One region of the Streptomyces sp. NPDC049879 genome, then DNA from elsewhere that is predicted to be linked to it. Evidence: riboswitches for the same ligand, from Rfam matches in the RefSeq annotation. Region 1 holds a riboswitch; the other holds the start of a gene.
What was found. Region 1 has a riboswitch for S-adenosylmethionine ahead of ACIBPC_RS14040 (aminotransferase class V-fold PLP-dependent enzyme). Riboswitches for the same ligand answer to the same signal wherever they lie in the genome.
Positions count from the first base shown of each region.

Region 1 (7,426 bases):
TTATATGGAGCGGCGGTCGTTCGCGACCGCCCGCAAGCTGTGGCCCGACGCCGAGATCCTCTGCGCGTCGGAGCCGCTGGAGTTCGACGACTATCTGAAGTCGATCGGCGACGAGAAACTCGTCCTGGACATGCTCGTCGGCGACCTCCAGCGGGTCATCGAGTATCCAAAACTCGGATTCGCCATCGAGCAGGAAGTCCCGGAGGACGTGCACGCAGCGTACGAGTTCCTTGTTCGCGATGGCTTCACCAGCCGCCTCGTCAACCCCTGAACTGCCCGAGCCGGGCGGGTTGTGTCCCATTCATCAGTCGAACGCCTGACCACCCCTGCTCAAAGGCCGAGTTGGGCCACCTTGTACTGCCTGGCTCCGCGATGCACGGTAGAGCGACGAAGGGAGCGTCATGGCTGGTTACGCGGAGATCGCGGGTCACTTCCGCCAGTTGATCAGTGCTGGGGAGCTGCGGCCGGGGCAGCAGTTGCCGACTGTGCAAGAGGTCATGGGGACCTGGGACGTATCGATCGCCACGGCGACGAGGGCCTACAAGGTGCTTCGCGCCGAAGGGCTGACCATGCCAGCACCGGGGCTGGGACAGTGGTGGCCACTGGCCGCCCCACGATCGCGACGCGGGTGAGCACACACGCGGTCACCGGCCGTGCCCTGGACAGGGGCGAGGAGTCGCGCATCACCGAGGTCGGCATCACGGGAGCCGATGAGACGGTCGCGCCCCGGCTGGGCGTGGAGCAGGGAACACCGGTGCATGTGCGGCGGCGTGTGGTCACCCGGGAGGGCGTGCCGGTGCACATGTCGTCCTCGTTCTACACCGCCGACGTGATCGCGGCGGTCCCTGAACTGGCCGAGCAAGTCTCCACCGGGGGAAGCCGCGAGCTGGCAGCGGAGCGGCTGGGGTCTCCGCAGGACCGAGTGCTCGAAGAGGTGACCTCACGTCTGGCGACCGATCCGGAGAAGGACGCTCTCGGCCTGCGCGGGCCAATCGTGATCGTGACGCAGGTCGTGCGCACGGTCTACCTCGAAGACGGACGGATCGTGGAAGTGGCCGTGAAGGTGGTTAGCGGCACGACGCTGCAGAGTTGGTCCACCCCGCTGCGCTGATCCGGCGCAACACGGGCCCGCACCCCCTCCTGGCGCGAGCGAGGGGTGCGGCCCTTCTCCGTGCTCCCGCTGGTGGGGATGGATGACCACGCCCGTTCGGGAGGAGATGTCCCGCGAGACAGGGAGCTGCATGTTCGGGCTGATCGAACCGGCTGATGCTTCGCGGTCGCGGCGTCGCGGAGTCTTCAAGGCACAGTCCGCCATCTTTGGATGAACGACCGCCCATACGGACAAGTAGGACTGTCCGCATGGGCGGTCGTCTTTCAGGGATGATTCCGCAGGTCTACCCGAGTGGGACATGCGGACAGTCCGCCGGTCATGCGGACAGTTCACCTGTCTCACTTGATTAACTGCCCAACCACGGTGCAGCATCTTCGGCATGAGCGAGCCGAATAGACATCACCAGCATGCTTTCGAACTTCGCTGCGGAGTGGTGCATGTGGTTGTCCAACGTTTCCCGACATGGTTAGTGGTCGCTGCCGCCACAAGTGTGGGTAGCGGACTGACAGCGTGGTTCACTTCCCGCTAGGCGCTATTACCCTGCCTGTCTCTTTCCCGTGGAATCCTCGGCAGATTGCTTCTGCATGCGGGTCGATCTCTTCTCCACTACGGGCAAGCAGGAGGGATGGATTTTCATCGTCCCCGTGTACGAGCAGATCCGGCAGCTCGCAGAAATCGGTGCTGAAAACGCTTTGAAGCTAACCTGGAAACAGGGAAATAGGTCTGTGGCGATCTGCTAGGTTACGCAGATCTACAGGTACTTCGAAACTTCGAAGCCTAGCTACGTCACCGACTGGGACTCTCCTCCTGAATGGCAGTGTGAGACCGGCAGCGACATCTTCCAAGCGATCGAATAGGAGGCTCCAACTTTGCGCTCGAGCCTTCACGTTCGCCCGGCTCATCGCCCACGACAGGCAAGGACGGGCATCCGGGCTCCTGCAGTATCGGCCGCCAGTCGGATGACCTCCTCCTCGCATGGGTCCGTTATGGACACCTCGGGTGCTGGGGAAACGGGGCGACGCGCGTCGTGGGGTGGGGATACGCTCCGGCGCGCTGGTTGTTGTCGTGTGAGCGAGGAGTTGTCCATGACTGCCACTGCCGCGTTCGATCATCTGCCCGTGCGGAGCCGGGTTGTCGCGCAGGTGCTTGCGGCGGCCGGTGTCGCCGGGGCTGTGCGGGAGTTGGAGGTGCCCGCGCGTACGGCTGCCGAGGCCGCTGCCGCGCTCGGGTGTGAGGTGGGGGCCATCGCCAACAGCCTCGTCTTCGTCAGTGGCGCGGATGCCGAGCCCGTGCTCGTGCTCACCAGTGGCAGCCACCGTGTCGACACCGCCGCCCTCGCCGCGCGGATGGGGCTCGCCGGCCTTGAACGCGCCACCGCCGCCCAGGTGCGGGAGGCGACCGGACAGGCCATCGGTGGTGTCGCGCCGGTCGGGCACCCCGCGCCGCTGCGCACCGTCGTGGACACCGCGCTCGCCGACCACCCGAAGGTCTGGGCGGCGGGCGGGACGCCGCATACGGTCTTTCCCACCACGTACGCCGAGTTGCTCGCTCTCACCGAAGGGACCGCGCTGGTCGTCACGGCCTGAGCGTCAGGACCAGGCGTCCCGCTCCTGGCCGAGGCGCACGCCGACGCGCTGTGCGTGGAGGAGCATGCGGCGGCTCATGAGATAGCTGGGGATCAGCAGCGCCGCCAGTACCACCCACATCAGCGCGGCGGCGTCGCGCCCGGCCAGCCACTGCGCCGCGCTCGTCACCAGGAACATGCCGGTCAGCAGCGGCCAGAACCACCGGCGGCGGCCGAGCTGCTTGCGCTGCTGCCGGACGAGGAGCGCCATCTCGCGGCGCGCCGTCGGGTCGCGCGGGATGCGTTCCTGCCTGATGCGCCGGAGCAGGACGGGCAGGCGTGCGGGCGGCACGCCGACCTGCGAGGCGTACGTCCGCCGTGCGAACCGGCTCATCGCGGCCGTCAGCCCCGTCCACACCACCCAGGCGGCGCCCAGGCCCAGCGCGCGCGGCGCGTCCGCCAGCCACGCGATCAGCACAGCGGCCACCGCCCCGGCGGCGGCGAGGGCCCCGAGGAACACCCAGGGCTTGTCCATGGGGCGCCGTTCCGCCTCCCAGTCGATGTCGCCACCCGCGCTGTCACCCACTGCGTCCACCGTCCTCGCCGTCCCTTCCGCCGGTCGCCTCCGCGTGTCCTCGCTGTCCGGATACCCGGCGGGGAGCCGCCCAAGGTCGGTCGGTCAACGGGAAGTTGACGGGGGCGGCCGTCCGCGCGTCCGCTGGCTGAGACGGGCTTACGGGCCGTTCGGGCGCTGTGCCAGAATCCTCGGCGAGGTCACGAGTGACAGCGCCATGGGCCCCGGCCCGCTGTCCGGCAACCCTCCGTCGTGGCGGGGTGCCCCGGGTGATGACCGGGCGGTGGGACAGACGTCCCGCGGCAAGTGCGGCTTCGAGGAGTACTCCATGCGAATGCGAATGCGGTAGAGCGCCGGGCGCTCCCCCTTCCCGTCCCACCGGCCGTGACCCGGCCGTTGCCCTTCTCGACCTTCATCCCGTTCCCGGCGCCGTCGCCGCGCCATGCCTTCGGGAGGCCACGCCATGACCGTTTCCGGTATCCCCGCCACCGACGTCACCCCGCCGCGGCAGGACGACGCGCTCGCCGTCCTCAGCTCGGACGTCACCGTTCCCCTCGCCACCGGCGGCGAGGTCACGTACGCCGCGCTCGACTACGCCGCCAGCGCCCCCGTCCTGCGCCGCGTCTGGAACGAGGTCGCCGCCTACGCGCCGCTGTACGGCAGCGTCCACCGCGGCACGGGCCACCTCTCCCGGCTGTCCACCGAGCTGTTCGAGGCGAGCCGCGAGACGGTCGCCGCGTTCCTCGGCGCGCGCCCCGGCGACCAGGTCCTCTTCACCCGCTCCACGACCGACTCGCTCAATCTGCTGGCCGCCGCGCTTCCCGCCGGGACGCACGTCCTCGTCTTCGAGACCGAGCACCACGCCGCCCTGCTGCCCTGGGCCCACCACGGCCACGACGTCACGTACCTCGACGCGCCCGCCGGCCCGGCCGAGGCCGTCGCCACCGCCGAGGCCGCCCTCGCCGCGCTGCCGGAGGGCGAGGCGCTGCTGTGCGTCACGGGCGCGTCCAACGTCACCGGCGAGCTGTGGCCCGTACGCGAACTGGCCGCCGCCGCCCACCGCCACGGCGCCCGCATCGTCCTGGACGCCGCGCAGCTCGCCCCGCACCGGCGGATCGACGTGACCGCGCTGGACGTGGACTGGGTCGCGTTCTCCGGGCACAAGCTGTACGCGCCGTTCGGCTCCGGTGTCCTCGCGGGCCGCTCCGACTGGCTCGACGCCGCCCCGCCCTACCTCGCGGGCGGCGGCGCCACCCGCGTCGTCAGCCGCAGCGCGGACGGCGGGGTCGCGGTCGAGTGGAACACCGACGAGGCGCGCCACGAGGCCGGGTCGCCCAACGTCGTCGGCGCGCTCGCCGTCGCCGCCGCCTGCCGCGCCCTCACCGAGGCCGGTCCCGACGCGCTCCTCGCCCACGAACGGCGGCTGCTCGGCATCCTCCGCGAAGGGCTCGCCGCGATCCCCGCCGTCCGGGAGCTGTCGCTCTTCGGCGCGGACGCCGACCGCGTGCCCGTCGTCTCGTTCACCGTCGCCGGATGGGACAGCGCCGACCTCGCGCGCACGCTGTCCGACCGGTACGGCATCGGGGTGCGCTCCGGGCTGTTCTGCGCCCAGCCGCTGGTGCGCGCGCTGCTCGGCGCGTCGGCGACGGACGGCGACTGCGACGGGCCCGTGCAGGCCGTACGCGCCAGCTTCGGCGCGGGCACACCGGACGAGCACGTCACGCGCCTGGTCGCGGCCCTGCGTGAACTGGCGGGCGCCTGACGGCTCGGCTCAGCGCGCGGCGCGGTCGCGCAGCGGCCGCCACCAGTCCGGGTGGTCCCGGTACCAGGCGACGGTCGCGGCGAGCGCGGCGGGGAAGTCGGCGCGGGGCGCGTAGCCGAGGCGGGTGCGGATCTTGGTCCAGTCGACCGAGTAGCGGCGGTCGTGGCCCTTGCGGTCGGCGACGTGCCTGATCCGGTCGGGGCCCGCGCCGCAGGCCTCCAGGATCAGGCGGGTGAGGGCGAGGTTGGTCAGCTCGGTGCCGCCGCCGACGTTGTAGACCTCGCCCGCCGCGCCCCGGGTGCGGACCAGTTCGACGGCGCGCACGTGGTCGTCCACGTGCAGCCAGTCCCTGACGTGCAGCCCGTCGCCGTACAGCGGGACCGTGCCGCCCTCCAGCAGCCGGATGACGAACGACGGGATGAGCTTCTCGGGGAACTGGTACGGCCCGAAGTTGTTCGAGCAGCGCGTGATCCGCACGTCCAGGCCGTGCGTGCGGTGCTGCGCCAGGGCCAGCAGGTCGGCGGCGGCCTTGGACGCGGCGTACGGCGACGTCGGGTCCACCGGATGCGTCTCCGGCCACGAGCCGTCCGCCAGGGACCCGTACACCTCGTCCGTCGAGATGTGCACGAACACGCGTACGCCGCCGAGGCGCGCCGCGTCGAGCAGCACCTGTGTGCCCAGCACGTTGGTCGAAGCGAACAGGCCGCCGTCCCGGATCGACCGGTCCACGTGCGACTCGGCCGCGAAGTGGACCACCTCGTCGTGCTCCGTCATCAGGCGCGCCGCCAGCGCGGCGTCCCTGATGTCGCCGTGCACGAAGCGGAACGCGGGGTGGTCGCGCACCGGCGCGAGGTTCGCGCGGTGCCCGGCGTAGGTGAGGGCGTCGAGCACGGTGACGGCCACGCCGCCGGGGCCGCCGGGGCCGCTCGGGCCGAGGAGCGCGCGGACGTAGGCGGAGCCGATGAAACCGGCGCCGCCGGTCACGAGAATCCGGGTCGTCATGGGTCGTCGGGGAGCCTTCCGCGCCGCTGTGTCCTGCCTGTCCTGGCCTGTCCGGTCCCGACCGTATCCCGCACGTTCCTCACGCCCGGGGGTCGGGCTGGCAGTGCGGGCACCAGACGGTGGAGCGCCCGGCGATCCTGCCGTGGGCGAGGGGGCCGCCGCAGCGCGGGCAGGTGCCGTCGCGGTCGCGGCGGTGGCCCGTCAGCCCGTCGGTGTCCGCCGGGACGTGGCCGGCGGGCACCGCGTCGGCGAGCACGTGGTGGGTCGCCCCGACGAGGCGGCGGCGCTCCGCGTCCGTGAGGCGGTCGGCGCGGGCGGCCGGGTGCAGCCGGGCCTGCCACAGGATCTCGTCGGACAGCAGGTTGCCGAGCCCGGCCACCACGGACTGGTCGAGCAGGGCGCCCTTCAGGCCGCCGCGCCGTCCGGCGAGGCGCCGGGCGAAGTCGGCGTCGCCGACCGCCAGCGCGTCGGGGCCCTGGTCGCCGATGACCCGTTCGGCGTCCTCGTCGGTGGGCGCGAGCCAGATGCCGCGCAGCTTGCGCTGGTCGCGGAAGCGCAGCTCGCGCCCGTCGTCCAGGCGGAACGCCACCCGGTCCCAGCGCTCGCGCGGCGCGCCCGCGTCGGCGGGCACCAGGCGGCCCGTCATGCCGAAGTGGAACAGGACGGTCGGGCCGTCGGTGCGGCCGAGGAGCCACTTGCCGCGCCGCTCGGCGGCCCGGAAGCGGCGGCCCTCCAGGCCGCGCCGCAGCCGGGCGGTGCTCACGTCCCGCAGGACGCCCGCGTCGGCGACCTCGACGCGTACGACACGGTGGCCCGTGCCGCACGCGTCGAGGACCCGGCGGAAAGCCTCGACGTCGGGCAGTTCCGGCATGGCGCCAGCGTAGGTCGGCGCCCGCGTGCCCGCGCGTCGGCGGGGCCCGGCGTCGGGTGGGGTCAGAGGAGGGTGAGGCCGTAGACGGCGAGGATCTCGGCGATCGGCTGGTAGAACGACATGCCGCCGCTCGTGCAGTTGCCCTGGCCGCCGGAGAGGATGCCGACCGCGCGGCCGGTCGTGCCGGACGGGTCGATCGTGAACAGGGGGCTGCCGCTTTCGCCCGGCTGGGAGCAGATGTTGGTGGCGGTGAGGCCGGAGACGATGCCGTTCGCGTAGTTGACGGTGACGTTGACGGCGGTGACGTTGCCCGGGCGGCAGCCGGACGGGCCCGAGTGCCACACCCGCTGGCCGACGGCCGGGGAGACGGGGCCGGTGATGTCGATCTCCTGGCCGTTGCAGATCACGGTCCCCGGCCGGGGGACGGCGGAGTTCGCGTAGCGGATGATCCCGTAGTCGTTGCCGGGGAAGCTCGACCCGGTGACGGGGCCGATGGGGACGCTCAGCGCCGGGTTGGTGTACCAGGTGCCGCCGAGCGACGT
Region 1 is NZ_JBITKT010000003.1:693,306-700,731, reverse strand. It holds gene ACIBPC_RS14065 (YdcF family protein) at 1-271, shown strand, start outside; gene ACIBPC_RS14060 (winged helix-turn-helix domain-containing protein) at 402-632, shown strand; gene ACIBPC_RS14055 (UTRA domain-containing protein) at 629-1,111, shown strand; gene ACIBPC_RS14050 (YbaK/EbsC family protein) at 2,197-2,697, shown strand; gene ACIBPC_RS14045 (hypothetical protein) at 2,701-3,270, opposite strand; SAM riboswitch class IV at 3,448-3,564, shown strand; gene ACIBPC_RS14040 (aminotransferase class V-fold PLP-dependent enzyme) at 3,713-5,011, shown strand; gene rfbB (dTDP-glucose 4,6-dehydratase) at 5,021-6,013, opposite strand; gene ACIBPC_RS14030 (Fpg/Nei family DNA glycosylase) at 6,093-6,884, opposite strand; gene ACIBPC_RS14025 (S1 family peptidase) at 6,947-7,426, opposite strand, start outside.

Region 2 (7,426 bases), on a different contig from region 1:
CCTTGACCGCGACGGACCGGAAGGTGCCGCGGATCTTGTTGACCACCAGGGTGGACAGGGCCTCGCCCTCGACGTCCTCGGCGATGATCAGCAGCGGCTTGCCCGACTGCATGACCTTCTCCAGCAGCGGAAGGAGGTCCTTCACGTTGCTGATCTTGGAGTTGACGATGAGGATGTACGGGTCCTCGAGCTCGGCCTCCATGCGCTCCATGTCGGTCGCGAAGTACGCCGAGATGTAGCCCTTGTCGAAGCGCATGCCCTCGGTGAGCTCCAGCTCAAGACCGAAGGTCTGCGACTCCTCGACGGTGATGACGCCTTCCTTGCCGACCTTGTCCATCGCCTCGGCGATCAGCTCGCCGATCTGCGTGTCACCGGCCGAGATGGAGGCGGTGGAGGCGATCTGCTCCTTGGTCTCGACCTCCTTGGCCTGGCCGAGCAGGGCCTCGGAGACCTTCTCCACGGCGGCCTCGATGCCCCGCTTCAGGGCCATCGGGTTGGCGCCCGCCGCGACGTTGCGCAGGCCCTCGCGGACCAGCGCCTGGGCCAGCACGGTCGCCGTGGTCGTGCCGTCACCGGCCACGTCGTCCGTCTTCTTGGCGACCTCCTTGACGAGCTCGGCGCCGATCTTCTCGTAGGCGTCCTCGAGCTCGATCTCCTTGGCGATCGACACACCGTCGTTGGTGATGGTGGGGGCGCCCCACTTCTTCTCCAGCACGACGTTCCGGCCCTTGGGGCCGAGCGTGACCTTGACGGCGTCGGCGAGCTGGTTCATCCCGCGCTCAAGGCCGCGCCGCGCCTCCTCGTTGAACGCGATGATCTTGGCCATGTGAAGTGGTCCTCCCAGAACAGGGGTGGATTGCGCCGGACCGCGCTGGCGCCCGCGACGGACGGCCCAGGGCCTGCGGTTCCTTGCCCCGCCTGGCCGCCGGACCTCACCGAACCGGTCCTTGCTGTCACTCTCACCTCTAGAGTGCTAACCCCATGATTAGCACTCTCCCCCGGCGAGTGCAAACCCCCCGGGGGGTGACACGCACCAGGGCCCGCACCCCTGTCCGGGGTGCGGGCCCTGGTCGTGGCGCTCGCGGTGCGGTCGGCGGTTCAGACGGTCACCCGGACCATGTCGGCCTGAGGACCCTTCTGACCCTGAGAGATCTCGAACTCGACCCGCTGTCCTTCTTCCAGAGTGCGGTAGCCGTCCATCTGGATCGCGCTGTAGTGGACGAACACGTCCGCACCACCGTCTACCGCGATGAAGCCGTAGCCCTTCTCCGCGTTGAACCACTTGACGGTGCCCTGAGCCATTTCCTAACTCCCCATTTGTGCCGGCCCATTCACGAGACCGCACTCCGCGGGCCCGGGTCAGACCTGTCAGACCCCACCCCCCGGCCGTGTGGGGGTGTGCGCCGGAACGCGTGACCGCCGCTGAATGTATCTGCACGGACGCCCAGCGCAACAGGCCATTCGAGGGAGATTTCTTGAGACCACGATCCGGGCAAACGCCGCACGGGGGAAGGTAGTTGGACCATCTCCCCCGGCTCAAAAGTGCCAACCCGACAATTGGTGCACCAATTTTCGGCACGAGATTTGCGCGATGTGTCGCGAATTCATATGCGCCCGGCACGGGCGGGGGCGGGAGGCGCTCGCCACTTTAGCGTTCCCGTGACACGCGACCGCCCCGGAACACGCGGTTCCGGGGCGGCGGGGGTATCTGGACGGTGCGTTTTCGGACGTGCTCGCCGGGGAGCGCGCGACGGCGCGCGCCCCGGCGGGGGGTCAGCAGCCGCCGGCGACGGCCGGGATGATCGAGACGCCCGCGCCGTCCGGCGTCGGCGTGGCCAGGCCCTCGGCGAACCGCACGTCGTCGTCGTTCACATAGACGTTCACGAAGCGCCGCAGCTTGCCCTGGTCGTCCAGCACGCGCCCCGCGATGCCCTGGTGGTTGCGGTCGAGGTCGGCGAGGACCTCCTCCAGCGTGCCGCCCTCGGCGGCCACCTCGGACGCGCCGCCGGTGTACGTGCGCAGGATCGTGGGGATACGGACGGTGACGCTCATGCCAGCCCAGCCTCTCGGAAGGCGTCCAGGTTCGGACGGATGGTCGCGGTAGGACCGGTGGTCGGGGCCACCGCGTCCAGGGTCTTCAGGCCGTCGCCGGTGTTCACGACGACGGTGGTCAGCGAGGGGTCGAGCGCGCCCGCCTCGATCAGCTTGCGGGTCACGCCGAGCGTCACGCCGCCCGCCGTCTCCGTGAAGATGCCCTCGGTCCTGGCCAGCAGCTTGATGGCGTCCACGATCTCGGCGTCCGTGACGTCCTCGACCGCGCCGCCCGTCCGCCGCGCGATGTCCAGGACGTACGGGCCGTCCGCCGGGTTGCCGATGGCGAGGGACTTGGCGATCGTGTCGGGCCGCACCGGCCGCACCACGTCGTGGCCCTCGCGCCAGGCGCGGGAGACCGGGGAGCAGCCCTCGGCCTGGGCGCCGAAGATCCGGTAGGGCCGGTCCTCGACCAGGCCGGTCTCGATCAGCTCCCTGAGTCCCTTGTCGATCTTGGTCAGCTGGGAGCCGGAGGCGATCGGGATGACGATCTGGTCCGGCAGCCGCCAGCCGAGCTGCTCGCAGATCTCGAACGCCAGGGTCTTCGAGCCCTCGGCGTAGTACGGCCGCAGGTTGACGTTGGTGAAGCCCCAGCCCTCGCCGACGGGGTCGCCGATCAGTTCGCTGCAGAAACGATTCACATCGTCGTAGTTGCCCTCGATGGCCACGACGTCGCCGCCGTAGACCGCCGCCATGACGACCTTGCCCTCCTCCAGGTCGTGCGGGATGAACACGCAGGACCGCAGGCCGGCACGGGCGGCGGCCGCGCCGACGGCGCCCGCCAGGTTGCCGGTGGAGGAGCAGGAGAGTGTGGTGAAGCCGAAGGCGCGGGCGGCCTCGACGGCGTTCGCGACGACGCGGTCCTTGAAGGAGTGCGTCGGGTTGCCCGAGTCGTCCTTGACGTACAGGCCGCCGGTGACGCCCAGCTCGGCGGCGAGCCGGTCGGCCTTCACGAGCTGGGTGAAGCCGGGGTTCAGGTTGGGCTTGTCGGCGACGTCCGCGGGCACGGGCAGCAGCGGAGCGTAACGCCAGATGCTCTTCGGCCCGGCCTCGATGCGGCGGCGCAGGCCCTCGGGGTCCCCCGTGGGGAGGTCGTAGGCGATCTCCAGGGGGCCGAAACAGGACTCGCAGGCGAAGCTCGGACTGAGCGGGAAGCGCTCGCCGCACTCGCGACAGGAGAGCGCCACGGCGGGGCCGAGATCGACGGTGGCGGCGGGTGACTGGTCGGCTGCGGTCAGCACGGACATGGGTGCGGGAGCCCCTTCTCCTCATCTTCCCCGGGCGTCTTTCGCCACAGGACGGAATTGGCACCTTCCCCACCGGGAGCCCCGCGTACGGACACGGAACCGGCGGAAGGGTTGCCGGGGCTTCAACGGGCCGTTCCCTCTGCCCCTCTGGATGAGCGGTATGCGATTGTCTGCGCGGGGCCCGATATCCGGAGGACACCTGCGCTGCCCGCGATCGTAACGGACGGCACCGACAATGGCTCGGGCCGTCCGGTCCGCGAGACACAGGGCAAAATCAGGTGGCCGAGCGGGTTGGGGCACCCCAGGAAGGGGCAGATACGGCCATACGGAGTAAAAGTGGCCGAACGCGAACAGGAGCGACATTCGTGCTGGTAGAGGCAGAGGAATGGCTGCACCGCCGATCCTGGACCGCCGCTGACCGCCCGCTGCCGCAGCTGTTGCACGCGAAGCGGACAGCAGGCGCGGCAGGGAGCATCAGCGTGGTCCTCCCCGCGCTGAACGAGGAGGGGACCGTCGGTGCCATCGTGGAAGCACTCCGGCGCGACCTCATGGAGGACGTGCCCCTGATCGACGAGCTGCTCGTGGTGGACTCCGGGTCCACCGACCGCACCTCCGAGGTCGCGGCCGCGGCGGGCGCGAAGGTCGTCCACCGCGACGAGATCCTGCCGCGCATACCCACCGTGCCCGGCAAGGGCGAGGTGCTCTGGCGCTCGCTGCTCGCGGCGAGCGGCGAGATCGTCGCCTTCGTGGACGCCGACCTGAAGGACTTCGACTCGCGGTTCGTCTCCGGCATCCTCGGCCCGCTGCTCACCGAGCCCGACGTGCAGCTGGTCAAGGCGATGTACGACCGGCCGCTCGGCGACAAACCCAACGGCGCCCACCAGGGCGGCCGCGTCACCGAGCTGGTCGCCCGCCCGCTGCTGAACCTGCACTGGCCGCAGCTGGCCGGTGTGGTGCAGCCGCTCGGCGGGGAGTACGCGGCGCGCAGGTCGCTGCTGGAACAGCTGCCGTTCCCCGTCGGGTACGGCGTCGAGCTGGGCCTGCTGATCGACACGCTGCACGTCGCGGGCCTCGACGCGGTCGCCCAGGTCGACGTCGGGGTGCGCAAGCACCGCCACCAGGACGGGCAGGCGCTCGGCCGCATGGCCACCGCCATCATGCGGACGGCGCAGAGCAGGCTGCCCGGCACGGTCCTGCCCCGGCGGGTGGGGCTCACCCAGTTCGAGCGGACGGAGGCGGGCGGCTTCAGCCCGCGGACGCACCCGATCGACGCGGACGAGCGCCCGCCGATGTGCGGGGTCCCGGAGTACGCGGCGCGGCAGGCGGCCTGACCCGGGCCGTACGCGCGCGCCGCCGCGCGGGCGGTGTGACGGGTGACACGTTTCACCGGCCGCGCGGTCGGACAGCCTTTCGCGACGGGGGCAGCGCCGCCCCCGGGAACCGGACGGACCGCCCGCCCGTCACGGCACGCCGCCGGAGAGCCGTCACGCTCCGCAGCGGCCGGCGCCCTACAGTCGTTCCCCTCTCGCACAGTCCGCCCGACAGGGAGTCCCGATGACCACCGAGCAGGTCCTCGTCGCATCGAACCGGGGCCCGGTGAGCTACAGCCTGGCCGACGACGGTTCCCTCAGCGCGCGGCGCGGCGGCGGCGGTCTCGTCTCGGGCCTCAGCGCCCTCGGCCCCGAGGCGGGCACCTGGGTCTGCGCGGCACTCGGCGACGGCGACCGCGCCGCGGCGGCGCGGGACGGCGGACGGCTCCCCGTGGAGGACACCGGCGGCCAGGCCGTGCGGATGCTGGACATCCCGGCCGACACGTTCGACGCCGCGTACAACGGCGTCGCCAACTCCGTGCTGTGGTTCGTGCACCACCTGCTGTACCAGACCCCGCTTGAGCCGGTCTTCGACGCCGACTTCGAGCGCCAGTGGTCCGGTTTCGAGGCGTACGGCGCCGCCTTCGCCGACGCGCTCGCCGCCGACGCGGAGCCGGGCGCGGCCGTGCTCGTGCAGGACTACCACCTCTCGCTCGTCCCCGGGCTGCTGCGCGAGCGGCGCCCCGACCTGCGGATCGGCCACTTCTCGCACACCCCCTGGGCGCCGCCGGACCTCTTCCGGCTGCTGCCCGACGCGATCGGGCGGCAGGTGCTGCTGGGCATCCTGGGCGCGGACCGGGCGGCGTTCCTGACGCGGCGCTGGGCCGACGCGTTCGCCGCCTGCTGCGCGGACCTGCTCGGCGCGGCGGTCGGCGACGGCACGGTGACGCACGAGGGCCGCACGACGCGGCTCGGCGTGCACGGCCTCGGCGCCGACGCCGACTTCCTGCGGGAACGCGCCTTCCGCCCCGACGTGGACGAACGGCTCGCGGCGCTGCGCGCGCAGGTCGGCGACCGGCGGACGGTGGTGCGCGTGGACCGCACCGAGCTGTCGAAGAACATCGTGCGCGGCCTGCACGCGTTCCGGCGGCTGCTCACGGACCGGCCGGAGTGGCGCGGGCGGGTGTCGCACGTGGCGTTCGCCTACCCGTCGCGGCAGGACCTGGCGGTCTACCGCGACTACACGGCGGAGGTGTCGCGCGTCGCGGACGGGATCAACGCGGAGTTCGGCGCGGGCGACTGGACGCCGGTGGTGCTCCATGTGAAGGACGACTTCGCCCGCTCGCTCGCCGCCTACCGCATGGCGGACGTCGCGCTGGTGAACCCGATCCGCGACGGCATGAACCTCGTCGCCAAGGAGGTCCCCGTCGTCTCCGAGCGGGGCGTGGCGCTGGTCCTGTCCCGCGAGGCGGGGGCGGCGGCGGAGCTGGGCGAGGACGCGCTGCTGGTCAACCCGTACGACATCGCGGGGACGGCCGACGCCCTGCACCGCGCGCTGACGATGGCGCCCGACGAGCGCGAGGCCAGGACGAAGCGGCTGGCGGACGCGGCGACCGCGCTGCCGCCGTCCGCCTGGTTCCTGGACCAGCTGGCGGCCCTGCGCGAGGACTGAGGCCCGGCCCGCAGCGCCCGGTGCCGGCGGAATATCGGCGGAGTCCGCCGACCGCGCTGGTTAGGGTCGGAGGATGAGTACTCGCACTTTCCGTATCACCGTCCGCGGTGTCTTCGACGGGCTCGGCGCCGACCAGCGTGCCGAACTCCTGGCCCGCGCCCCGGAACACGATGTCCTGCGCGCGGCCTTCACACCCGAGGGGCACCTCAGTTACGACGTGGCGGCCCGCCCCGCCTTCACCTTCCGTTTCCTGGACGCCGGGGAAGAGGAGGGGGACATCCTGGAGGCGGCCGAACGCGCCGAGGAGGCGGCGAAGGCGTGGCTGGCCGAGCGCGGCTACGGCTTCAAGAACCTCAGGTCGCAGGCCGAGGACCTCTCCCAGGCTCCACTGGGCAGACGGCAGCGCCGCGCCGCGGCCCGGAAGACCCCCTGAATCCTCCCCCCGCGGGACCCGGTACCCCGGGCTCCTGTCCGAGGGCTCCGTCCGGCCATCCCCTGAACATTTCCTTGACTGCTCAAGCTCCTGTTATGCTTGAGCAGTCAAGGAGGCAGCAATGAGTGAGGCACTGGACGCGTCGCTGCGTCTCGTGAGGGCCCAGACGGCCCTGGTGCGGCGGTTCGACGCCAGTCTCGGCGGGCTGCACGGGGTGAGCCTGGCCGACTTCACGACGCTGCTGCACCTCGCGCGGGCACCCGGCGGCCGCATGCGCCGGGTGGACCTGGCCGAGGCCCTGGGCCTCACCGCCTCCGGGGTGACCCGGGGGCTGGTGCCGCTGGAGCGGATCGGGCTGGTGGCACGCGAGACGGACGCCCGTGACGCCCGGGTGGCCTACGCGGCGCTCACCGACACGGGCCGCGCACGCCTGACGGAGATGCTCGCCACGGCCGAGCGGATCGCCGCGGAGATCTTCGCCGCGCCCCCGTGGAGCACGGAGGACATCGGCCGGATGTCCGCGCTGCTGACGCGCCTGGGCGGGACCGGCCTGCCCGGCCGCGCCCCCTGACCCGCGGCGCTTCTCCCGACGGGCGTCTCGGGTCGGGAACGGGGGCGCGCTTCCCTGGCGCGGTACTAGCCGCACAGCGCGTGGTCGGTGAGGCGGCGGGTC
Region 2 is NZ_JBITKT010000009.1:166,879-174,304, reverse strand. It holds gene groL (chaperonin GroEL) at 1-826, opposite strand, end outside; gene ACIBPC_RS27270 (cold-shock protein) at 1,099-1,302, opposite strand; gene ACIBPC_RS27265 (MoaD/ThiS family protein) at 1,774-2,052, opposite strand; gene thrC (threonine synthase) at 2,049-3,338, opposite strand; SAM riboswitch class I at 3,357-3,496, opposite strand; gene ACIBPC_RS27255 (glucosyl-3-phosphoglycerate synthase) at 3,704-4,669, shown strand; gene ACIBPC_RS27250 (trehalose-6-phosphate synthase) at 4,893-6,320, shown strand; gene ACIBPC_RS27245 (DUF6204 family protein) at 6,394-6,753, shown strand; gene ACIBPC_RS27240 (MarR family winged helix-turn-helix transcriptional regulator) at 6,875-7,324, shown strand; gene ACIBPC_RS27235 (serine hydrolase domain-containing protein) at 7,390-7,426, opposite strand, start outside.
Region 2: another riboswitch for S-adenosylmethionine. It lies ahead of thrC (threonine synthase); the one in region 1 lies ahead of ACIBPC_RS14040 (aminotransferase class V-fold PLP-dependent enzyme).